3 regions of the Pantoea dispersa genome follow, and region 1 is predicted to be linked to each of the others. Evidence: predicted binding sites of a transcription regulator. Region 1 holds the regulator's gene; each other region holds the start of a gene.
The links. Region 1 encodes PurR, which represses purine synthesis genes. Its sites were predicted from a motif close to CANGCAAACGTTTGCNTG; they were not measured.

Region 1 (7,889 bases):
ACAACGTGCGCTTGCCTGCTGAGCTGCTGCCCGGCCTGGCGCTGGGCGCCTCGGTAGCGCACAACGGGTGCTGCCTGACGGTGACCGCCATTGACGGCGATCGCGTCAGCTTCGATCTTATCAAAGAGACGCTGCGCATCACCAACCTTGGTGAATTACAGGTTGGTGACATCGTGAATATTGAGCGCGCCGCGAAATTCAGCGATGAAATTGGCGGACACCTGATGTCCGGCCATATTATGACCACCGCCGAAATCTGTAAAATTATCCAGTCAGAGAATAACCGCGAAGTGTGGTTTAAATTACAGGACGCTGAGCAGATCAAATATATTCTGCATAAAGGATTCGTCGGCATCGATGGTATCAGCCTGACGGTTGGTGATGTCACCAAAAGTAAGTTCTGCGTGCACCTGATCCCGGAAACGCTGGAGCGCACCACGCTGGGCGCGAAGAAGCTGGGGCACCGGGTCAATATCGAAATCGATCCGCATACCCAGGCGATTGTCGACACCGTCGAACGTGTGCTGGCGCAGCGTGATGCCGCGGCCGCGCTGGTGGCACAAACGCTGCCGGACGCGGAGTAATCGCGAATAAAAAAGGCGCGGTAAGCGCCTTTTAGCATTGCACGGAAATCAACGCGCCACGCGCAAACCGCCTTCAGCGCCGCGGCTGAAAACTACCTGCCACAGCTGAATATCGCGCGCGCGAAACGCACCGGCGCAGGCGTTGAGGTAATAGCTGAACATCCGTTTGAAACGCTCGCCATACTTCTCCGCCAGCTGCGGCCATGCCGCCTGAAATCGCTCGTACCAGGCCATTAGCGTGGTGTCATAATCCGCGCCAAAGTTGTGCCAGTCTTCCATGATGAAGTGAGATTCGCTGGCATCGGCGATCTGCCGTACCGACGGTAAACAGCCGTTCGGGAAAATGTATTTATCGATCCACGGGTCGACGTTCATGTCGGTTCTGATCGCCCCAATGGTGTGCAGCAAAAACAGGCCTTCCGGTTTCAGGTTACGATCAACCACATCGAAGTAGGTGGCATAGTTTTTCGGCCCGACGTGTTCGAACATGCCCACCGACACGATGCGGTCAAACTGCTGGTTCAAATCACGGTAATCCTGCAGCAGAATGGTCACATCCAGACCGGCACAGCGCTGCTGCGCCATTTTCTGCTGCTCGGCAGAGATAGTCACGCCATGCACTTTCACCCCGTAATGACGCGCGGCGAATTCCGCCAGTCCGCCCCAGCCGCAGCCGATATCCAGCAGCGTCATGCCCGGCTCAAGCTGCAGCTTGCGGCAGATCATATCCAGCTTGTCCTGCTGTGCCTGCTCCAGCGTTTCCGCGCTTTTCCAGTAGCCGCAGGAGTACTGCATAAACGGATCGAGCATCAGTGAAAACAGGTCGTTGCCAAGATCGTAGTGCTCTTTACCAACAATCCAGGCGCGTTTCTTTGACTGCAGATTGGTGAGGCGCGCCGCGGCAATGCGCAGCGTATCTTTAAAATGGTGCGGTAACTGCTTATCCAGATGATGTTTCAGCACGCGGTGGAAGAACATATCCAGACGTTCACACTCCCACCAGCCGTCCATGTAGCTTTCACCGAGGCCCAGCGATCCCTCCTGCAGGACCCGTTTGAAAAAATCCGCATGTCTGACCTGAATATCCCAGGGGCGTGTGCCGTTGATGTGAATGTCCGCCCGCTCCAGTAATTCATGGGCGATACGAAACCATTGGTTTTCTTCAAGGCTCACTTCTTCTATACACGATGAACTCATAGCTTCTCCATCACCTTTCCGATTTGAACCTGAGAAAAAGAATAGTCAAATTCCTCAGGCCTGTGAGAGAACTCACGGAAAATCCGTGCGCCAGATAGCCGACGTATTACAGAGGTATGAATCTGAATAGAAATGTCTGCCACAACTCCGGAGGTGAATATCGTGCAGACGCCATCCCAGCGACAGTGTCGCTAAAAAATACGCTCATTATGTTATTGATTTGTTGCAGAAATGCTGACCTACTGAGTATATGCTCACGCAGGTCAGTATTCAATGGCTTATCGTTAGTTTGCTAACGATAATCGTTGCCTTAGCAATTATCTTCGCAGGGACGGGAAGCGTGAGCAATATCACTTTGTGCGCTGGCGCTGCGCTGCCACAGGAAACCGGCCCACGCGAGGATCACTGTCGCCACCATGACCAGCGTGGTATGTAACAGCGCCTGCTGCAGACCGGCGGATACAATAAGGCTGGCGAGGAAGCATAAGCCCAGCTGCAGCAGATTCTGCAGGCCGGCCGCTTTGCCGGTGGCCTGCGGGAACGGGGCGAGGGCGGTGGACACCACAATCGGGTAAATCGCGCCATTGGCCAGCGCCATGCCGCAGAACGGCAGCAGCAGAGCCACCAGCGGCGGCGTAGTCATCAGCGCCACCGCAAACAGGCCCAGAATGCTCAGGCTGTAAATCATCAGCAACCACGGCAGCAGCTGCGCACCCTGAAAGCGATTCAGCAGTGCGCGACAGCCAAATCCGCCCAGCAGGAAGGCGATGGTCTGCGGAATATAGCTCAGGCCAATGTCCGCCGGGCTCAGACCCGCGGCGGCGAGGATAAACGGCGAGCCGGTCAGCCAGGCGAAGAAACTGGCGGAGCAGGCGGCATAAATCAGTACGTTACCGCTGTAAACACGCGTCGCCAGCAGCGTCAGCCAGCCCGGCTGTGGCGCGCTGTCGTGGCGCGCACGCGGCGCGCTGGTCAGCTTCAGCGTGCCGAACAGCAGCACCAGCGTCACCAGCGTGAGCGCGAGGAAGATGGCGCGCCAGTGAAAATGGGCCATCAGCCAGGCACCGAGCAGCGGTGCCAGCGCCGGCGACAGCGCCACCAGCGGCATAATCGTGGCAAACACTTTGTTGGCTTTGGCCTGCGGATAGCGATCAACCACCAGCGCCTGCCAGCTCACCGCTGCGGCGCACACGCCTACCGCCTGCACAAAGCGCAGCGCCAGCATCAGCCAGACGTTAGTCACCCACAGCATGGCGAGACAGCTCAGCGCAAACACGCTCAGGCCAGCCAGTAAAATCGGCTTGCGGCCGAAGCGGTCCGACAGCACGCCCCACAGCACCTGCGCACAGGCAAAGCCGCCCAGAAACAGGCTCAGGCTGGCGCTGATGGTGCCCGGTGCGGAAGCAAAGTCGCGCTGCATGGCGCCGAAGGCGGGTAAATACATATCGGTGGCCAGAAAGCCGAGCATGCTCAGCACGGCAAGGTAAGGCAGAAATCCTTTGGATGACAGCATGGTTTTTCTCATTCGGCAGGTTGAACGGCGGGGAGTGTAAAAGGGTGCAGCGGGCTTTGTGAAACGCTAATATTTGCAGGGTGCTGTTAAAATTTTTGATGGGAAAACTATGTGGTCGGAATATGCACTTGAGGTGGTGGACGCGGTAGCGCGCACCGGCAGTTTTAGCGCGGCGGCGCAGGAGTTGCACCGCGTGCCCTCTGCCATCAGCTATACCGTGCGCCAGCTGGAAGGCTGGCTGGCGGTACCGCTGTTTGAGCGGCAGCATCGCGAAGTGGTGCTGACGGCAGCAGGCGAGCATTTTGTGCGTGAAGGGCGTTCTGTTATCAAAAAAATGCTGGCCACGCGCCGTCAGTGTCAGCAGCTGGCCAACGGCTGGCGCGGTCAGCTCAGTATCGCGGTAGATTGCATCGTCAAACCGCAGCGCACCCGCCAGCTGGTAAAGGATTTTTACCGTCATTTCCCCGATATGGAGCTGATCATCAGCTACGAAGTATTTAACGGCGTGTGGGACGCACTGGCTGATGGTCGTGTCGATGTGGCGATTGGTGCCACCCAGGCTATTCCGGTCGGCGGCCGCTTCGCCTTTCAGGATATGGGCGCGCTCAACTGGCGCTGCGTGGTGAGTCCGCAGCATGCGCTGGCTCACAGTCCGCAGCTGGACGACGAAACCCTGCGCGCCTGGCCGTCGCTGGTGCTGGAAGATACGTCGCGCGCGCTGCCGCGCCGCATGACGTGGACGCTGGATAACCAGCGGCGGCTGGTGGTGCCGGAGTGGGAAACCGGGCTGGATTGCCTGCAGGCCGGATTGTGCGTGGGCATGGTGCCGGGCCACCTGGCGCGCCCGCTGCTGGACAGCGGCGCGCTGGTGGAGCTGGCGTTGCCGCAGCCGTTTCCGGACAGCCCGTGTTGCGTCAGCTGGTCTGAGCAGCGCGCGTCACCGGCGCTGGCGTGGTTGCTGGAATATCTGGGCGATGCGGAGACGCTGAACCACGAGTGGCTCAGCGAGAAGGCGGCTTAACGGCGGTAATCGCGGAACGGGCCATCGGCCACGGAGCGGCGCTCAATCAGCGTGGGCTGCACTTCAATGGTCTGCGGTTCTTCGCGTTTGCTGGTGATGCGGTCCAGCAGCATCTCCAGTGCCTTTTCCCCCAGCTGGGCTTTCGGCTGGTGCACGGTTGTCAGCGCCGGGGTGAAGTAGCGCGCGTTGCGCACATTGTCATAGCCAATTACCGAAATATCCTGCGGCACGCGCAGTCCCATCTCGTCGGCCGCGCAAATCGCGCCCATCGCCATGATATCGCCGCCGCAGAATACCGCCGTCGGGCGCTGTTTCTGGTTCAGGATCTGCTGCATTGCCTGATAACCTGACTCCGGTTCGAAGTCACCCTGCACAATCCACTCGGGACGGACGCTGATGCCCGCTTCCTGCATCGCCTGCAGAAAACCCGCATGACGACCGCCACCGGTGTTGCGCTCCATCTGGCCAGGGATAGCACCGATATCGCGATGGCCGCGCTCAATCAGGTATCGCCCGGCGAGGTAACCGCCGTGGAACGCATTGTCCTGCACGGTATCGGTAAAGTCTCCGCGCGATTCGCCCCAGTCCATGACCACCATCGGGATATTGCGGTTCTCTTCCAGCATCTGCAGCAGATCGTCGGGATATTCGGAGCACATGACCAGCAGGCCATCGACGCGCTTTTGCGCCATCATTGACAAATAGGCACGCTGTTTTTGCAGATCGTTATGCGCGTTGCCGAGAATCAGCGTGTAACCACGCTCAAAGCAGTGATTCTCCACGGCTTCAATAATTTCGGCGAAGTAGGGCGCTTCGCTGGAGGTCGCCAGCAGGCCCAGCGTCTTGGTGTGATTCACCTTTAGGCTGCGGGCCACCGCGCTCGGTGAATAGTGCAGCGCTTTAATCGCTTCCCATACGGCGTTACGCGTCTCTTCCGCGACGAAACGCGTTTTGTTGATGACATGCGAAACCGTGGTGGTTGAGACCCCGGCGCGTTTCGCCACATCTTTAATGGTTGCCATGAAAATGGTACTCCTGGGCTTATCGCAACTTACTGATAAGTATATTGTTAAACGTTTGCGTCTGCTAATGGTTTTGCGCCCTGAATATCAGGGCTAATCTGCTTAATCGGGCAGGGAAACATCCTTCAGCAGGCTGTCAATGCAGCATGCGCTAAATCTGTTGCGCAACGAAAGGCGGCGATTCTAGCAAGCCGGGGCGGATAACACGAGATTTTTGCCCATCACTGTGCGAAAATTATTTAACCATGCAAACTGTGTGACTAAGGAGTTGTGATGAGTACCGATTTAAAACTGGCATTGACCACCACCGCCGCTGCTCTGCTGATGATTATTGCCTTTAGCTTTACCGCCATTCTGCATTAATAAAAAAGCCGGTGCTGCTGAACAGCCACCGGCTTTTTTGTTGCGCAACACTGAGATTAGCGCACGGTTTTCGGCGTCATCATACGGCGTGCGCCAACGTAATGCTTCTGCCAGTAATCCTCGCCCAGCGCGCTAATCTGGATATCCTTCCCGGTGCGCGGAGACTGAATGAATTTACCATTGCCCAGATAAACCCCGACATGGTCGGCGGTGCCGCGGTTGTTGATGCGGAAGAACACCAGATCGCCTTTCTCCAGCATCTCGCGCTTGATCGGCGCGGCGTCGCGCAGGTGATACATCTCATTAGCGGTACGGGGAAATTTAAACTTCACCAGATCTTTGTAGGCGTACCACACTAAACCACTGCAGTCGAAACCGGTGTGCGGTGAGGTGCCTCCCCACTGATACGGTTTACCCAGCTGGCCCATCAGTTTCGTCATCGCGGTTTCACGTGCTTTTTGATAGCGCAGGCGGTGGGCTTTGCTCATTTTAATGCCGCTCAGCTGCTGCACTTCATCATCAACGGCAACGTCACGCGATTTTTTCGCCAGCCGCTGATGACCATATTTTTTCGCACTGAGCTTAAGTGAGGATTTGCGCTGGGTGGTGTGCTGAAGTACCGTTTCGCTTTTCTGCTGTTTTTTCAGCCTGAACTTCTGTACCGACGTCAGGCGTGACTTTTTGCTGGTGGTTTTCACCGGGCGTCGTTTGCGACGCTCATCTTCACGCGCGTTCTTTTTCTCCGCTTTCTGCAAACTGGCATTAACCGGCGCATGCGGAGAAGCCGCCGCCACATTAAAGAACAGTTGGGCAAAAGCCAGTATGAAAAGCGTAATCAGTAAACGCATAGTCCGGTTACAGGTTAAGCCGTCGGCAGGAAGCCAGACCGCGGTAAAGTTAGAAAAATCTGATCGACGATCAGCACCGGGGCAATTCTAATCCACTTTTTTTGCAAAAGGTAAGGTCTTTTTCCATTAATCTGTCACGGTACTGAAAGTGGGGCAAAAATGAGCGATTTCAGCTGTTTAACCCAGCGGAATTATTGCTAATTATTAATTGATTAATGCTTATTGATGATATGAAAATGTTATTCGTGGCGCGCGAACTTAACAAACATGGCGATATGCGCCGGCTAAGGCAAAATCCCGTTTTCAGTCGCGGGGCGAAGTCGCTACAATAAACAAACACGAAGTGAAGGATTAAGGAAGGCAAAAATGAGTACTGTTGAAAAAATTCAGCGCCAGATCGCAGAAAACCCGATCCTGCTGTACATGAAAGGTTCGCCGAAACTGCCAAGCTGCGGTTTCTCTGCGCAGGCGGTACAGGCGCTGTCTGCCTGTGGGGAGCGCTTTGCGTACGTAGACATTCTGCAAAATCCGGATATCCGCGCTGAGTTACCTAAATACGCCAACTGGCCAACTTTCCCGCAGCTGTGGGTGGATGGCGAGCTGGTCGGCGGCTGTGACATCATCGTTGAGATGTTCCAGCGCGGCGAACTGCAACCGCTGATCAAAGAGACCGCTGAGAAGCACAAAGAAGCAGAATAAGAAAAAGGCCGACAGCAGTGTCGGCCTTTTTTTTGGCTGCGGTCTGACGGGCCTCAGGCTGAGGCATCGTCTTCGGCCGGCTCTTCACTCACCGCCAGCGGCCAGCCGCCGAGGCGTTTCCAGCGATTCACCAGTTCGCAAAACAGCGTGGCGGTCTGTTCGGTATCGTACAGTGCCGAGTGCGCCTGAGTGCTGTCAAAATCTATTCCCGCCGCTTTACAGGCCTTCGCCAGCACCGTTTGTCCCAGCACCAGCCCGCTCAGCGCGGCGGTGTCAAAGGTGGCGAACGGGTGGAACGGGTTACGCTTCATGCCGGTGCGCTCTGCTGCCGCCATCAGAAAATTATGATCAAAGGTGGCATTGTGCGCCACGATAATCGCCCGGTTACAGCCACTGTCTTTGGTACCTTTGCGCACCATTTTGAAAATGGCGTGCAGCGCCTCATATTCACTCACCGCGCCGCGCAGCGGATTGCTGGGGTCGATGCCGGTAAACGCCAGCGCTTCGGGATTGAGAATCGCCCCTTCGAACGGCTCCACGTGGAAATGCAGGGTTTCATCGCGGTGCAGCCAGCCATCCTCATCCATTTTTAACGTGGTGGCGGCGATTTCCAGCAGCGCATCGGTTTGCGCATTAAAACCG
Region 2 (7,889 bases), 1.3 Mb from region 1:
CGTGAACAAACTGCGCGATATATAGCGTGATAATCGGCTCAATCGACATATTGGCAAAAATCAGCAGCATGCCCGACAGCCACATCAGCCGCACCACTGGCCGGTTGATCGACGCCTCCGGCTCATCACCCTCCCCGGCTGCGGCTTTCTTCGCCGCACGTGGCGCTTCTTTCAGCAGAAAAGTGGTGGCGAGAAACGCGAGAAAAATCACCGCACCGGTGAGCCAGAAAGTGTGGCGGATACCGATCAGCGGCGGCAGCACGCCGCCCAGCAGCGGGCCGACCACGTTACCGGCCATGATGACGGAGGACAGCACGCCCAGCGCCCAGCCGGTCTGCGCTTTCGGCGTTTGCGCCGCCACCAGAATGGTGGAACCCGACGCATAGCCGCCGAGCAGGCCGGCCAGCAGGCGCAGCGCCACCAGTTGCCACGGCGCGGTGGCCATACCAATCAGCGACATGGCGACGGCCATTCCGAGGCTGGCGCGGATCAGCATCAGCTTGCGGCCATAGCGATCCGCCAGTTTGCCCCACAGCGGTGCCGTCAGCGCCGCGCTAAGAAAGGTGGCACCGTAGGCGGCGCCTGACCAGCGCGCAATCGCTGCCGGTTCCTGCACGCCCAGCTGCTGCACGTAGAGGGGCAGAAAGGGCAGCAGCAGGGTCATGGCGACGATAGTACTGAACGAGCCCAGCACGCAAACCCACAAATTGCGCCGCCAGTGTTGCTGCTCAGGCGCTAACGCGATAGAAGAATGCGACATAGTGATATCCCTGTTTTTGGCTTTTTTAGCAGGCTATCAGCGGTAGCACACAGAAAACAGGGAGAAGCGGATATTTGCCAGCCAGCGCGCTATTGTTGTCAGAAAACAACAATCACGGCGCACCCAGCGCAGTGATCAGCGCGTCGCAGAGCAAGGTGATCGGTGACGAGGGCTGCGGCTGCTCTTTCAGCAGCAGGTAACTGTGCAGGCGATCCATCTGCCATTCCGGCAGCACCTGCTGAATCTCGCCGCGCGCCAGCGCCTCCTGCGTCATATAGGCCGGCAGATACGCCACGCCGGTTCCGGCCAGGGCCGCATTGAGCAGCGCCATGCTGTTATTCGCGCGAAAGCGGCTGTGCACATCCAGCGCCAGGCGCTGCTTATCACGGCGAAACGGCAACGCCGCCGTGTGTGCCGGGCCGTGAAACAGCAGCAGATCGTGGCGCATCAGACGTTCAGGATGATCGATGGCCGGATGCGCGGCCAGATACGCTGGCGACGCATACAGTCCCCAGTCAATGCTGCTCAGCTCGCGGTAGTTCGCCACCTCCGGCGCACGTGCGCGGATCACAATCGCCACGTCCGCACTGGGCTGCGGATCGTCGCTGGTGGTCAGTTCGAGATCGACGTTGATGTGAATATGACGGCGGATAAAGGTGTTCAGCGTCGGCACCACGCACTGACAGCCGAAGGTGATCGGCGCCTGCAGCCGCACGTTGCCGGCAGGCTGCTGATGCACCTGCTGCACAAACGCGTCGGCGCGATGCATCTCTTCCAGCATGCGGGTGCAGAACGGATAGTAAGCCTGGCCCAGCTCGGTCAGCGCCACTTTGCGCGTGGTGCGCTGCAGCAGTTTGATACCCAGCCGCACCTCCAGCCGGGCGATTTCGCGGCTGACGTGCGATTTTGATACCCCCAGCGTACGGGCCGCTTCGCTGAAGCTTTGCCGCTCAACGACGCGTGCAAACAGCATCATGGCGGTGAGATTATCGCTGTTGTCCATGTTCTCTGGCTGATTCGAAAGAGTGAGAACCGCAGCTTAAAAGTAAACACGCGAATGCGCACCCGATTTCCCGTTACGCAGCGGCCACGGGAAATCGGGCGAGGGATGTCACACCGCCACCGCTAGCGGAAACAGCAGGCGGTCCGGCTCGACGCGACGCTGACGCCGCAACTGGCCTGGCGTGACGCGAAAATAATTTTTAAAGGTGCGGGTGTAAGCCTGCTGGGTATCAAAGCCGTAGCTCATCGCTACCTGCAGAATCGCCTCATCACTGTTGATCAGCGTGAGCGCTGACTCAGTCAGCCGGCGCTGGCGAATGTATTCTGCCAGTGAAAAACCGGTGTGCTGACGGAACAGACGTTGCAGATGCCAGCGGGAATATCCCGAGCGGCGTGCTACTTCATCCAGATGCAGATCGTGCCCTAAATTTTTTTCAATCCACTCCAGCAAACTACGGATAAATTCGCGCTGATTCATGACTTCCTCCGGCGTCGGTAAAATGTCCAGTGACGTCACTGTAGCGCGTTAAATTTATCCCTTAATTAGCAGAAAATTAGCGCAGAATTAGCAAGCAAAAAACGGCTTTCCCGACGAAACAGCGCGCCAGGTTAATTCTGCGCTAATTATCGGGCGCTACACTGCGACAAGTTATTCAGGAGGGCATCATGCGTGTGCTGCTGGTAGAAGATGATGAAATGATCGGCGCCAACCTGCAGCAGGCGCTGGAGGCCGCCGGCTGGTCGGTGGACTGGGTGCGTGACGGCGTATTTGCCAGCAACGCCTGGCAGGAAGGCGGTTACACCTGCGTCCTGCTCGATCTCGGTTTACCGCGTGAAGATGGCATCAATGTGCTGCGCCGTGCGCGCACGCGCGGTGACATGACGCCGGTGCTGGTGCTGACCGCGCGTGATACCGTGCAGCAGCGCATCCAGGGCCTGGACAGTGGCGCCGATGACTACTTACTCAAACCCTTTGATCTGCAAGAGGTTCTGGCGCGTATGCGAGCCATCACCCGACGCCGCCACGGTGCGGCGGACTCCCTGCTGGGCAACGGCGACGTGCAGCTCGATATGATGACGCGTGAAGTGCTGTACAAAGGCCAGCGCGAGCAGCTAACCGCACGTGAATACGCCCTGCTCTATGCGCTGCTGGAACGCCCGGGGGCGATCCTGTCGCGTGAGCAGTTAGAAAACCGCATCTACGGCTGGGGCGAAGAGGTCACCAGCAACGCCGTGGACGTGCTGATTCACGGCATGCGGCGCAAACTCGATAACGAAGTGATTCGCAACGTACGCGGTCTGGGCTGGCGGGTGCCGGCAATATGAGATCCTTTACGTTTATGCGGTCGCTGCGCAACAAACTGCTGGCCACGCTGGTGCTGCTGCATCTGGCGATGATCGGCGGTGTCACCTGGTATTTCTACCACTGCTATGGCGACATGATGGGCACCATGAAGGACGACCAGCTCGCCAAAATTGCCGATGCCTGGTCAAGCAGCCAGCGCATGCCGGCACTGATGCCAATGGTGATGCAGCAGGAGAAACTGAAAAGTACCTATATCGTTCAGCTCTGGGACACCAATAATCACCTGCGCGCCAGTTCCTGGCCGGCGCTGCATGCGCCCCTGCAGAGCAAAAAAGGCTGGTCAGATTTAAAAGTTGGCGACTGCGGCGATGACTGCCAGTGGCGCGTTTACACCCGTCCCGGCGAGCTGGGCAGCGAGATCGGCAATATTCAGGTGCTGCACAACGTCGGCTACATGAAGAGCCTGATGGTGAAACGCGTACTTTCCGCCATCATTCCGCTCATCCTGATGATGCCGCTGTCGCTGCTGGTGATCTGGCTGGTGGTACGGGCCATTACGCGCGATCTGCGCGTAGCGTCGCGCCAGATTGCGGCGCAGGAAACCCTGCATCCGCACAGCGTGTCGCCGGACGGTCTGCCGGACGAAGTGCTGCCGCTGGTCGATGCCTATAACTCGCTACTGGATAAACTACGCGCGGCCTGGTCGTCACAGCGCCAGTTCCTTGAGGATGCCGCGCATGAACTGCGCACGCCGGTCACCGCCGTCACGTTACAGCTGGAGAACCTGCGTCAGCACATCCTGCCGGGCGAAGCCAGCCGCCAGTTTGATCAGCTGGAAGCGGGCGTCACGCGCACGCGCCATCTGGTGACGCAGTTGCTGAATATCTCACGCCAGGAGGATCAGTCCGTGGTCGCCAGCGTCGAGACCATTGAGCTTGATGACCTGCTGAAGGAGAGCATTGAGCAACTGATGGTGGTGGCGGACAAGCGCGGCATTGATATCGGCTTCAACGGCACCGCGCACTATCGTCTGCACGCCAGCCGCTCCGATCTGCGCAGCCTGTTCGATAACCTGATCGGCAACGCCATGCTGCACACGCCGGAAGGCAGCCTGGTGGATGTGCTGCTGCATCGCGTCGGTCATCATACGGTAGTGGATATTGTCGACAACGGCCCCGGCATGCCGGAGTCGTTTATCGAGCGCGCCTTTGATCGCTTTACCCGCTCGCCGGATGTCCAGGCGCAGGGCAGCGGCTTAGGATTATCGATCGTGCGCAGCGTGGCGCAGAAGCATCAGATGCAGGTGGCGCTGTCGAATTGCCTTAACCCGCAGGGTGAAGTGTGTGGCCTGCAGGTGCGCGTTACCCTTCCCTGACGTCTTTCCTCCTCCGGCGCGTTAATCCGCGCCGGCTATTTTCTTCTCCTGCCAGTTCTCTGCGTATCCCGACAACGTAAACGGTTGCGGGGTTCCGTTCGTTACACGACCTTTATGTGATCAAGTTCACATATTTACTGAATCGAAATGCAACACTTTTTGACAAACGTGATCAAAATCTATTTTCTATCGCTCTGTTACAGGCACATTACGCGGGCCTGAAAATCCGGCGCGTCAGACCGGCGACAACAGCACACTGCCCATCCCCTGGGATCGATTTCACCCGATCGCAGCATTTGCGCGGCGATCACGAGCAAGTGGTTAAAAAATAATGAAATTTAAAACGTTGATAGCAGGGGCCTTACTGGCCAGTAGCTGGACCGGCGCCGCACAGGCGGCGGAAAGCGATCCGCAGTACCTTTCTGACTGGTGGCATCAGAGCGTGAACGTGGTAGGCAGTTATCACACCCGCTTCGGACCTCAGTTCAACAATGATGTGTATCTCGAATACGAAGCCTTTACTAAAAAGGACTGGTTTGATTTCTACGGCTACCTTGACCTGACCAACTTCTTTGGCGTGGGTAATAGCAATGCCAACGGTATTTTTGACCACGGTTCGCCGATGTTCATGGAAATTGAGCCACGCTTCTCCATTGATAAGCTGACCGGCACCAGCCTGGCGTTCGGACCGTTCAAAGAGTGGTACTTCGCTAACAACTACATCTACGACATGGGTCGCAACAGCGACAGCCGTCAGAACACCTGGTATATGGGTCTGGGTACTGACATTGATACCCATAGCGATATCGGCCTGTCACTGAACGTGTACGCGAAATATCAGTGGGAAAACTACGGCGCGGCGAACGAAAACAGCTGGGATGGTTATCGCTTCAAGGTGAAATACTTTGTGCCGATCACTGACCTGTGGGGCGGCAAGCTGAGCTATATCGGCTTCACCAACTTTGACTGGGGCTCCGATCTGCGTGACAAGTCTGACCGCTCGCGCACCAGCAACTCAATTGCCTCCAGCCACATTCTGTCGCTGAACTACGATCACTGGCATGTCTCTACCGTGGCGCGTTACTTCCACAACGGCGGCCAGTGGGCTGATGGCCAGGAGCTGAACTTCGGCAACGGTCCGTTTGAAGTGAAATCAACCGGCTGGGGTTACTACCTGGTGGTGGGTTACAACTTCTAAACCGCTTCCGGCGTGGCCGCTCACCATCGCGGCCACGCCAGTCTGTTACGCCTGTGGCTTCACCACGTTGATGCGCCATGGGATGCCAAACTTATCGATAAACATCCCGAAGCCGTTCGACCAGAAGGTTTTCTGCCATTCAGTGGTCACTTTGCCGCCCGCAGAGAGCTTATCAAACCAGGCTTTACCCTCCGCTTCATCTGGCGTGGCCAGGCTCACCGCATAACCGGCATGTTCGGACGCCGGTGGCTGGGCGGTATTGCCATCACTCAGCATCAGCTCGCCCTGACCAATGCGCAGATGCGCATGCATAATCTTTTCCGGCGGCAGCGGCGGCGCCGACTGATCGCCCACCTGCTCGCCCTGCTCCGGCATATCGCCAAACGTCATTTTTTGCAGAATTTCGCCGCCGGTGGCCTCCAGATAGAAGGCAATGGCTTCTTCACAGCGGCCGTAGAGAAATAAATAAGGACTCACCTGCATCGTAACCTCCGTTGAGAGTGCGTTAACGCGTGTCGTACACCTAAAGTGTAGACGATGCAGTTTTTCACCCGTCACGGCTGGCAGTAGCGGCGGAACAGCTGCGCCATGTAAGCGCTCATCGGCGTCAGCGCAGTGTCTTTACGCTGAATCAGATAGAAGGTGGCTTTCGGCAGCGGATCGTCGAGATCCAGCGCGATCAGCTGCCCGCCGTGCGTAGGGTCTTCAATCACGTCGCGCGCAATGATGCTGACAAAATCACTCTTTGCCACCAGGCTGGTGCAGGCCATAAAGGTCTCGCAGGTCACCGCGATTTTGGGTGCCATGCCGCGCTCACCGAACAGGTCATGCAGCAGTCGGTAATAACTGCCCTGCGGCGTCGGCATGGTCCAGTCGCAGTGTTGCAACTCGGCCAGCGAGCGCGCATGCGCCATCGGATGCCCTTTACGCATCACCACCTGATACTCGCGCTGCATCAGACGCTCGAAAATCAGCTCCTGATCGAAGTGATGCCGGTCGTAGGTATTGATGGTGAAATCCAGCGCGCCCTGACGCAGTTCATGCACCATCGACACCAGCTGACCCTCAACGATACGCACTTTCACCAGTGGATACTCACGATGAAACTGGGTTATCACCTGCGGCATCACGGTACGCGCAATGCTGCCGCCCACTCCAATATTCACTTTGCCACCGGCCAGACCGAGCCGCTGCTGGATATCCTCCTGCGCCACGCGCAGTTCCTCCAGCACCAGACAGGCATGACGAAAAAAGGTTTCACCGACATCGGTCAGCATCACGCCCTGCTGACGACGCTCGAACAGGCGCGCGCCCAGCGCCAGCTCCAGTTCCTGAATCGCTTTGGTTAATGCCGGCTGTGACAGGCCCGACAGCCGGCTGGCGGCGCGAATACTGCCCTGGCGCGCCACGTCAACAAAGGCGCGCAGCTGATGAAGTTTGAGATTGGCCGCCATGATCAGGTGATAACCATTGTCTATCGGTCACAAGATATTCGCATCTTATGCACCCTAATACCATTGTGTAGATTCGGTTGAATGCATAAAAAACCAACACTAAGGAACAGCCGATGAACACCCTTTCCGACCTCGTCAACGCGCGGATACCGCAGATGCAGACATGGCGCCGCGACCTGCACCAGTATGCTGAATCCGGCTGGCTGGAGTTCCGCACCGCCACGCTGGTGGCGGAAGAGCTGCATCGTCTTGGTTATCAGCTGCAGCTGGGCCGTGAGGTGATTGATGCCGATGCGCGCATGGGTCTGCCGTCTGCTGAAGTGCTGGCGCAGCAGGAAGCGCGGGCGCTGCGGCAGGGCGCGCTGCCACAGTGGCTGCCCCACTTCTCCGGCGGTTTCTGCGGCGTGGTGGCAACGCTGGACACCGGACGTCCCGGTCCGGTGATGGGCTTTCGTGTTGATATGGACGCGCTCGACCAGACGGAAAGCGCCGCCGCCGATCACCTGCCGACGCGCGAAGGCTTCGCCTCGTGCAATCCCGGCATGATGCACGCCTGCGGCCACGATGGTCACACCACCATAGGTCTGGCGCTGGCGGGCGTGCTGATGGCGATGAAGCACCAGCTTAGCGGTCGCATAAAACTCATTTTTCAGCCGGCGGAAGAAGGCGTACGCGGTGCCAAAGCCATGGTGGCCGCGGGCGTGCTTGATGATGTCGATCTGTTCACCGCCATTCACCTTGGCACCGGCGTGCCGCCCGGCGAGATCGTCTGCGGCAGCGACAGCTTTCTCGCC
Region 3 (7,889 bases), 1.8 Mb from region 1:
TCATTTTGTTCGTTGGGTGGTTAGCCCGCCCCTCACCCCAGAGACCATGCGGGTTCCACAGGATGTGATGACCAGCGCCGGGCACCTGCCTGATAAGCGCCGCGGCCGCTTTCTTGCCGCACGCGCGCTGCTGGCCCAGCTGATGCTGCGCGTCTATGGTATTCGTGACCTGCCACCGTTGATCGCCAGCAGCAGCGGTCGTCCCTGCTTTGCCGATCCTAATTTGCCTGACTTCAGTATCTCCTATGCCGGTAATATGGTCGGCGTGCTGCTGGCGGAAGAAGGCGGGCGCGCTGGCCTGGATATGGAAATCGTTCGGGCGCATAGCCGTCAGGCACAGGATGCCCTCACGCAGGGGCTGTCATCGGGTGAAAAGGCGTGGATTAACGCACAGCAGGATTTTATGGAAGCGGTGACGCAGATCTGGACGCTACGCCAGAGCATCCTCAAACTGACCGGCGAAGCCAACAGCGGTATTGATGCGCTGCGGCTGCATCCGGCTGCGGGTCGGCTGCGATCCAGCGTCTATCCCGATATTCAGGCGGTGTGTGATGCCGAGCCGACGCTGGTGTGGTCCTGCGCGCTGTCGCCCGGCACTGAACGTTTACGGCTGTGGGAGATTGATGCGCAGCAGCAGTGGCAGTCGCTGCGCGATGTGGAGATGAGCAAACCCAACATCGGGCCGCGCACCCTGCGCCTCACCAGCCTGCCCGGCGAGCGTGTCGCCAGCCAGCCGGAAGTCAGGCATCCCGGATAACCAGGCCACACCCGCGGCCTGTTGCGTTTAGTGCGCGTCGATAAAAGCGATTTTCAGCACAAATAGCAGCGCCACCACCACCACGCACGGGCTGATTTCACGCCAGCGTCCGGTGCCGAGTTTCATCACGCAGTAAGAGATAAAACCGAGCGCAATACCTTCGGTGATCGAGAAGCTGAACGGCATCATCGCCGCCGTGACAAACGCCGGCACCGCTTCGGTGAGATCGTCCCAGCGCACGCGCGCCAGCGAAGCCGTCATCAGTACGCCGACATAAATCAGCGCGCCAGCCGCCGCATAGGCGGGCACCATGGCAGCCAGCGGCGACAGGAACATCACCAGCAGGAACAGGATGCCGGTCACTACCGCCATCAGGCCGGTACGGCCACCAATCGCCACGCCGGATGAGCTTTCGATGTACGCCGTCACCGAAGAGGTGCCGATCAGCGAACCGGTGACGGAGCTGATGCTATCCACGAACAGCGCCTGTTTCATGCGCGGAAAAGTACCTTTCTCATCGGTCAGGCCCGCTTTATCGGTTACGCCAATCAGCGTACCGGATGAGTCAAACAGATTGACCAGCATGAAGGCGAAGATCACGCCCGCCATGCTCACGTTGAACGCGCCTTTGATATCGACCTGGCCGACCACCGAGGTGATGGCCGGCGGCGCGGCGAACAGCCCGGTAAACTTCACGTCGCCCAGCAGCAGACCGATCGCGGTGGTCACGACGATAGAGACCAGCACCGCCGCGTGGATGTTGCGCGACGCCAGAATCGCAATGATAAAGAAGCCGAGCGCACCAAGCAGCACGTTGTGCGAGGCCAGGTTGCCGACGGTCACGATGGTGTCCGCGTTGGGCACAATAATGCCGGCGTTTTTCAGCCCCATCATGGCGATGAACAGACCGATACCGGCGGTGATGCCCACGCGCAGGCTGAGCGGAATATTGGCGATCATCCAGTAGCGTACGCGCAGCAGCGTCAGGATCAGCAGCCCCAGCGCGCCCCAGAAGATCGCGCCCATGCCAACCTGCCACGAGTAGCCCATCGCACCTACCACCACAAAGGCAAAGAAGGCGTTGAGGCCCATGGCCGGTGCCAGCGCCACCGGCAGATTGGCCACCAGCCCCATCAGGATGCTGCCGAACGCAGCAATCAGGCAGGTGGTGACAAACACCGCCTGGGTGTCCATGCCTGCGGCACCAAGAATCTGCGGGTTAACGAAGACGATGTACACCATCGTCAGGAAAGTAGTGAAACCGGCAATCACTTCGGTGCGTGCGGTGGTTCCGTGTTCCTGCAGCCTGAAAATACGCTGCAAAAGGCCCTGCTCGTTCATTTCGCTGTTCCGATGAAAAATTTATCGCCGCGTATCCTATAGACTTTAGCGCCGCAAAACACTGATTTTTCGCAACCGGTTGCCTGGGGTCGCTTTCTGCGCTGAGTGCGCTAGAGTGACAGCTTATTGTTTACTAAAAGGATGAGGCGCGATGTCAGTTGAATGTATCTTTTTTGATTGCGACGGCACGCTGGTCGACAGCGAAGTGATCTGCACGCAGTCCTACGTCAACACCTTTGCCCGTTACGGTATCGAACTCTCGCTACAGCAGATGTTTGAACAGTACAAAGGGGTGAAGCTTTACGACATCATCCGCGATGTGACGGCACAGCATCAGGTGACGCTGCCGCTGGCTGAGGTGGAGAGTGCCTACCGCGCGGAAGTGGCGCGCCTGTTTGATCTTGATCTGCAGCCGATTGCCGGCGCCAGAGCGCTGGTGGAGCGCGTGAAGGTGCCGATGTGCGTGGTGTCGAACGGTACGGTGAAGAAGATGGAGCATTCGCTGGGGCTGACCGGCATGCTGCCGTATCTGAGCGGACGCCTGTACAGCGGCTATGACATTAATCACTGGAAGCCGGATCCGGAGCTGATGTATCACGCGGCGGAACAGATGCAGGTGCCGATTGAAAAGTGCATTCTGGTGGATGATTCAGAGGCTGGCGCGCGGGCTGGCATCGCCGCTGGCATACCGGTGTTTTACTACTGTGCCGATGCACACAATCCGGTGATTGATCACCCGCTGGTGACGCGTTTTGACGATATGGCGCAGCTGCCAGCGCTGTGGCGTGCACGTGGCTGGGATTTGGTCAGGTAAGTGCGCGCAGCCCCCTCATCCCAGCCTTCTCCCGCCAGCGGGAGAAGGGGCTGATCGAGCGGGGTTGAACAAAAGTGCCCACCTACATACCACACCAGACGACTCCCTCTCCCGTTTGCGGGAGAGGGTTAGGGTGAGGGGAAAAAATCACCCAATCGCGCCCAGCGAATCCTCATTGCCCTGGTTTTTTGGCAGCAGGAACAGCGTGGCGACGATATCCAGCAGATAAATCAGCGCCAGCAGCGTAATCGCAGCGGTGAAAGAAATATGCGTGGCCAGCATGCCGATCACCAGCGGGCCGAAACCGCCGACGCCGCGGCCGAGGTTGAACAGCACGTTCTGCGCGGTGGCGCGCGCCTGCGGTGGGAACGTGTCCGAGATCAGCGCGCCGTAGCCGCCAATCATGCCGTTAACAAACATCCCCATGATAGCACCGGTAAACAGCATCACCGTCGGGTCACGCAGCTGGGCGTAAACCACCACCATCGCCACGGCACCAAACTGGTACAGCAGGAAAATCTTCCAGCGCGCAAAGCGGTCCGCCAGCACGCCGAACAGCCAGATGCCGAACGTCATGCCCACCACCGTAACGGCCGTCCACAAGCCGGATTTGGTCAGGCTGAAGCCGAAGCTGGAAGAGAGATAGCTTGGCATCCAGATCATCAGGCCGTAATAGCCAAAATTCTGCACTGAACAAAGAATCAGAATGCCGAGGCTGGCTTTGCTGGTGGCGCGATCGGCAAACAGCAGTTTAATGCGCGCGGAAAAGGAGAGCTGCGGGGTTTTTTCCACATGGCGGGTGAAGGCTTCCGGCTCGCCCATGCTGCGGCGAATCACAAACGACACCAGCGCCGGCAGCAGGCCAACCAGGAACATACCGCGCCAGCCAATCACGCTTAGCAGCGGCGGCGTGATAAAGGCCGCCAGCAATACGCCGAGCTGCCAGCCGATACCGACCCACGCCGAGGCGCGGTTACGCTTCTCCTTCGGCCAGGCTTCGGCAATCAGCGCCATGCCGATGCCAAACTCACCGCCCAGTCCCATGCCGGCCAGCGTACGATACGCCAGCAGATCCCAGTAGCCCTGCGCCACGGCGCACAGCCCGGTGAACAGTGAGAACATCAGGATCGTCACGGTCAGAATGCGGATGCGGCCATAGCGATCGCTCAGATGACCAAACACAATGCCGCCGACCACCGCGCCGATCAGCGTCCAGGTCACCAGCGAACCGGCCTGCGACGCATCCAGCGCCAGCGACACGCTGATCGCCGGCAGCATAAATCCCAGAATCAGCAGATCAAATCCATCCATGGCATAGCCGCTGACGGCAGCCACCATCGCTTTCGCCGGCGTAACGGCGGTTTTGTTGTTATTTGCAGAGGACATAAAACAGCACCTGGCAGAAAAATGTGCGCCAAGTATAAAGAGAGCGGCAGGTTGAGAACAGGCAGAAATCAAGCGCACTGCCTGTCAGCCTCAGCGCTAACAGGCAGTCATCACGTCAATCAGGAGGGTTTATTGCTGCCGTCGTCGCCCGACAGCAGTTCATCCAGCTTGTCACCGCCCACGTGACGGAAATCCTGACCTTTCACGAAATAGAAGATAATTTCACAGATGTTCTGGCAGCGGTCACCGATGCGCTCGATGGCGCGCGCGCAGAACAGCGCGGTGAGCACGCTGGGAATGGTGCGCGGATCTTCCATCATGTAGGTCATCAGCTGGCGCACAATGCCTTCGTACTCTTTATCCACCTTTTTGTCTTCGCGGTAGATCTTAATGGCTTCGTTGAGATCCATGCGCGCGAAGGCATCCAGCACATCGTGCAGCATCTGCACGGTGTGATGCCCGAGCGACTCGAGGCTCACCAGCAGCGGCAGATGCTGCTGACCGAACTTCTCCAGCGCGGTACGGCTGATCTTCTCCGCCACGTCGCCGATGCGTTCCAGCTCCGAAATGGTTTTGATGATCGCCATCACCAGACGCAGGTCGCTGGCGGTAGGCTGACGCTTGGCGATGATGCGCACACAGGCTTCATCGATCTCCACTTCCATCATGTTGACCTTCTGGTCACCGTCGATCACCCGGCGCGCCAGTTCGCCATCCTGGTTATGCATCGCGGTGATGGCATCGGTAAGCTGCTGCTCCACCATGCCACCCATGATCATCACCTGAGTACGAATGTGCTCCAGCTCCGCGTTGAACTGACCGGAGATATGTTTGTTCAGATTTAAATTATCCATGTTTCTCTCCTGAATCAGCCGTAACGACCGGTGATGTAATCTTCTGTCTGCTTCTGCGCTGGCTTGGTAAACAGCGTGTCGGTGTCGCTGAACTCAATCAGCTCGCCCAGATACATAAACGCCGTGTGATCGGAACAGCGCGCCGCCTGCTGCATGTTGTGGGTCACGATGACCACGGTGTAATCCTGCTTCAGCTCGGTGATCAGCTCTTCGATGCGCCCGGTGGAGATCGGGTCCAGCGCCGAACATGGCTCATCCAGCAGCAGCACTTCCGGGCGAATCGCGATGCCGCGCGCGATGCACAGACGCTGCTGCTGACCGCCGGAGAGACTGTAACCGCTCTGGTGCAGCTTGTCTTTGGTTTCATTCCACAGCGCGGCTTTGCTCAGCGCCCACTGCACGCGCTCGTCCATATCGGCACGCGACAGCTTCTCAAACAGTCGCACGCCAAAGGCGATGTTGTCATAAATCGACATCGGGAACGGCGTCGGCTTCTGGAACACCATGCCGACGCGCGCGCGCAGCAGGGCGATATCCTGATGCGATGCCAGAATGTTGTCGCCATCCAGCAGAATTTCACCCTCAGCACGCTGCTCCGGATAGAGCGAGTACATTTTGTTGAAGGTGCGCAGCAGGGTGGATTTGCCGCAGCCCGACGGACCGATAAACGCCGTCACCTGGTTTTTGGCGATATCCAGATTGATGTTCTTCAGCGCGTGGAACTTACCGTAATGGAAGTTCAGATTGCGCACCTGAATTTTACCGGCAGAAGGAGTTGCCATACTCATTGCTCATCTCTCATGTGCAGCGCCGCCGAAGCCGCGCCGGAAAATTAGTGTTTGCCTTTGGCGAAAATCACGCGCGCCACGATGTTCAGCAGCAGCACGCACAGCGTAATAATCAGCACACCAGCCCACGCCAGGCTCTGCCATTCGGCAAACGGGCTCATGGCGAATTTGAAGATGGTCACTGGCAGGTTGGCCAGCGGCTGCATCATGTCGGTGCTCCAGAACTGGTTCGACAGCGCGGTGAACAGCAGCGGTGCGGTTTCACCGGCAATGCGCGCAATCGCCAGCAGCACACCGGTAATGATGCCGGAGACCGAGGCTTTCAGCGTAATCGCCGAGATCATCTTCCACTTCGGCGTGCCCAGCGCATAAGCCGCTTCACGCATGCTGTCTGGCACCAGCCGCAGCATGTTCTCGGTGGTACGAATCACAATAGGCACCTGCAGCAGCGCCAGCGCTATCACACCGGCCCAGCCGGAGAAGTGCTGCATCTGCGCCACCACGATGGTGTACACGAACAGGCCGACCACAATCGACGGCGCGGACAGCAGGATGTCGTTAATGAAGCGAATCACTTCCGCCAGCCAGTGCTTGCGGCCATATTCTGCCAGGTAGATACCCGCCAGAATGCCCAGCGGCGTGCCAAAGAAGGTGGACCAGAAAATCAGCAGGCCGCTGCCCGCCAGGGCGTTCGCCAGACCACCGCCCGCGGTGTTGGGCGGCGGCGTGGATTCGGTAAACAGCGTCCAGCTCAGGCCGTCGATCCCTTTCGTGACGGTGGTGAACAGAATCCAGATCAGCCAGAACAGGCCAAACGCCATGGTCAGCAGCGAGAGCGTCAGGGCAATTTTGTTTTTGGTGCTGCGCCACGCCTGCATTTTACGGCGCGAGGCTTCCAGCTCGGCGCGCGCCTGCATTTCAATTGCTGTCATGAACGGGCTCCTTCACTCTTCGCCAGACGCAGGATCATCAGTTTGGAGATCGCCAGAACGATAAAGGTAATCACGAACAGAATCAGGCCCAGCTCCATCAGCGCCGCCACGTGCACGCCGGATTCGGCTTCGGCGAACTCGTTCGCCAGCGCTGAGGTGATACTGTTGCCGGGCATAAACAGCGACGCGCTGTCCAGCTGGTAGGTATTACCGATGATAAAGGTGACCGCCATGGTTTCGCCCAGCGCGCGGCCGAGACCCAGCATCACGCCGCCGATCACGCCGTTTTTGGTGAACGGCAGCACGATGCGCCAGATCACTTCCCAGGTGGTGCAGCCGATGCCGTAGGCCGACTCTTTCATCATCACCGGCGTCTGTTCGAACACATCGCGCATCACCGAGGCGATGTAAGGGATGATCATGATGGCGAGGATCACGCCCGCCGCCAGAATGCCGATGCCGAAGGCCGGACCGGAGAACAGCGCGCCGACGATCGGGATATTTGCCAGCACGTCGCCAACCGGCGTCTGGAAATACTCCGCGAACAGCGGAGCAAAGATAAACAGGCCCCACATGCCGTACACGATGCTGGGAATGGCCGCCAGCAGCTCAATCGCGGTACCCAGCGGACGGCGCAGCCAGTTTGGCGCCAGTTCGGTCAGAAACAGGGCGATACCAAAACTCACCGGCACCGCGATGATTAAGGCAATCAGTGAGGTTACGAGGGTGCCGTAAATCGGCACCAGCGCACCAAATTCTTCGTTTGGCGCATCCCAGGTTTTGGTCCACAGAAAGGAGAAGCCAAATTTCTGGATGCTCGGCCAGGAGGAGAAAATCAGGGAGACGATAATGCCACCCAGCAGCAGTAACACGATCAGCGCGGAGAGCTTCACCAGCGCGCCGAATATCATGTCGCCTTGCTTGCCCGGTGCTTTAAACGTCGGCTTAGTGGCAGCCATAGAATTCTCGATCTCAGAGGGTAATCAGGGCGGCAACGAGGCCGCCCATCAGGCTGGC

Region 2: a site for PurR is predicted at 4,517-4,534, ahead of K7H94_RS16575 (nucleoside-specific channel-forming protein Tsx). Genes of this name have one in related genera too.
Region 3: a site for PurR is predicted at 2,167-2,184, ahead of K7H94_RS18680 (NCS2 family permease). Genes of this name have one in related genera too.

The regions. Positions count from the first base shown of each region.
Region 1 is NZ_CP082346.1:2,234,680-2,242,568, reverse strand. It holds gene K7H94_RS10355 (riboflavin synthase subunit alpha) at 1-584, shown strand, start outside; gene cfa (cyclopropane fatty acyl phospholipid synthase) at 633-1,781, opposite strand; gene punC (purine nucleoside transporter PunC) at 2,092-3,294, opposite strand; gene punR (DNA-binding transcriptional activator PunR) at 3,404-4,315, shown strand; gene purR (HTH-type transcriptional repressor PurR) at 4,312-5,337, opposite strand; gene cydH (cytochrome bd-I oxidase subunit CydH) at 5,611-5,700, shown strand; gene K7H94_RS10325 (C40 family peptidase) at 5,757-6,548, opposite strand; gene K7H94_RS10320 (Grx4 family monothiol glutaredoxin) at 6,915-7,247, shown strand; gene rnt (ribonuclease T) at 7,301-7,889, opposite strand, start outside.
Region 2 is NZ_CP082346.1:3,527,647-3,535,535, forward strand. It holds gene K7H94_RS16550 (MFS transporter) at 1-760, opposite strand, end outside; gene K7H94_RS16555 (LysR family transcriptional regulator) at 873-1,763, opposite strand; gene K7H94_RS16560 (helix-turn-helix domain-containing protein) at 1,872-2,240, opposite strand; gene K7H94_RS16565 (response regulator) at 2,429-3,088, shown strand; gene K7H94_RS16570 (sensor histidine kinase) at 3,085-4,443, shown strand; gene K7H94_RS16575 (nucleoside-specific channel-forming protein Tsx) at 4,775-5,641, shown strand; gene yjdN (VOC family metalloprotein YjdN) at 5,687-6,124, opposite strand; gene K7H94_RS16585 (LysR family transcriptional regulator) at 6,196-7,095, opposite strand; gene K7H94_RS16590 (amidohydrolase) at 7,209-7,889, shown strand, end outside.
Region 3 is NZ_CP082346.1:3,999,627-4,007,515, reverse strand. It holds gene K7H94_RS18685 (4'-phosphopantetheinyl transferase family protein) at 1-757, shown strand, start outside; gene K7H94_RS18680 (NCS2 family permease) at 785-2,098, opposite strand; gene yieH (6-phosphogluconate phosphatase) at 2,250-2,912, shown strand; gene K7H94_RS18670 (MFS transporter) at 3,060-4,298, opposite strand; gene phoU (phosphate signaling complex protein PhoU) at 4,418-5,152, opposite strand; gene pstB (phosphate ABC transporter ATP-binding protein PstB) at 5,167-5,940, opposite strand; gene pstA (phosphate ABC transporter permease PstA) at 5,985-6,872, opposite strand; gene pstC (phosphate ABC transporter permease PstC) at 6,869-7,831, opposite strand.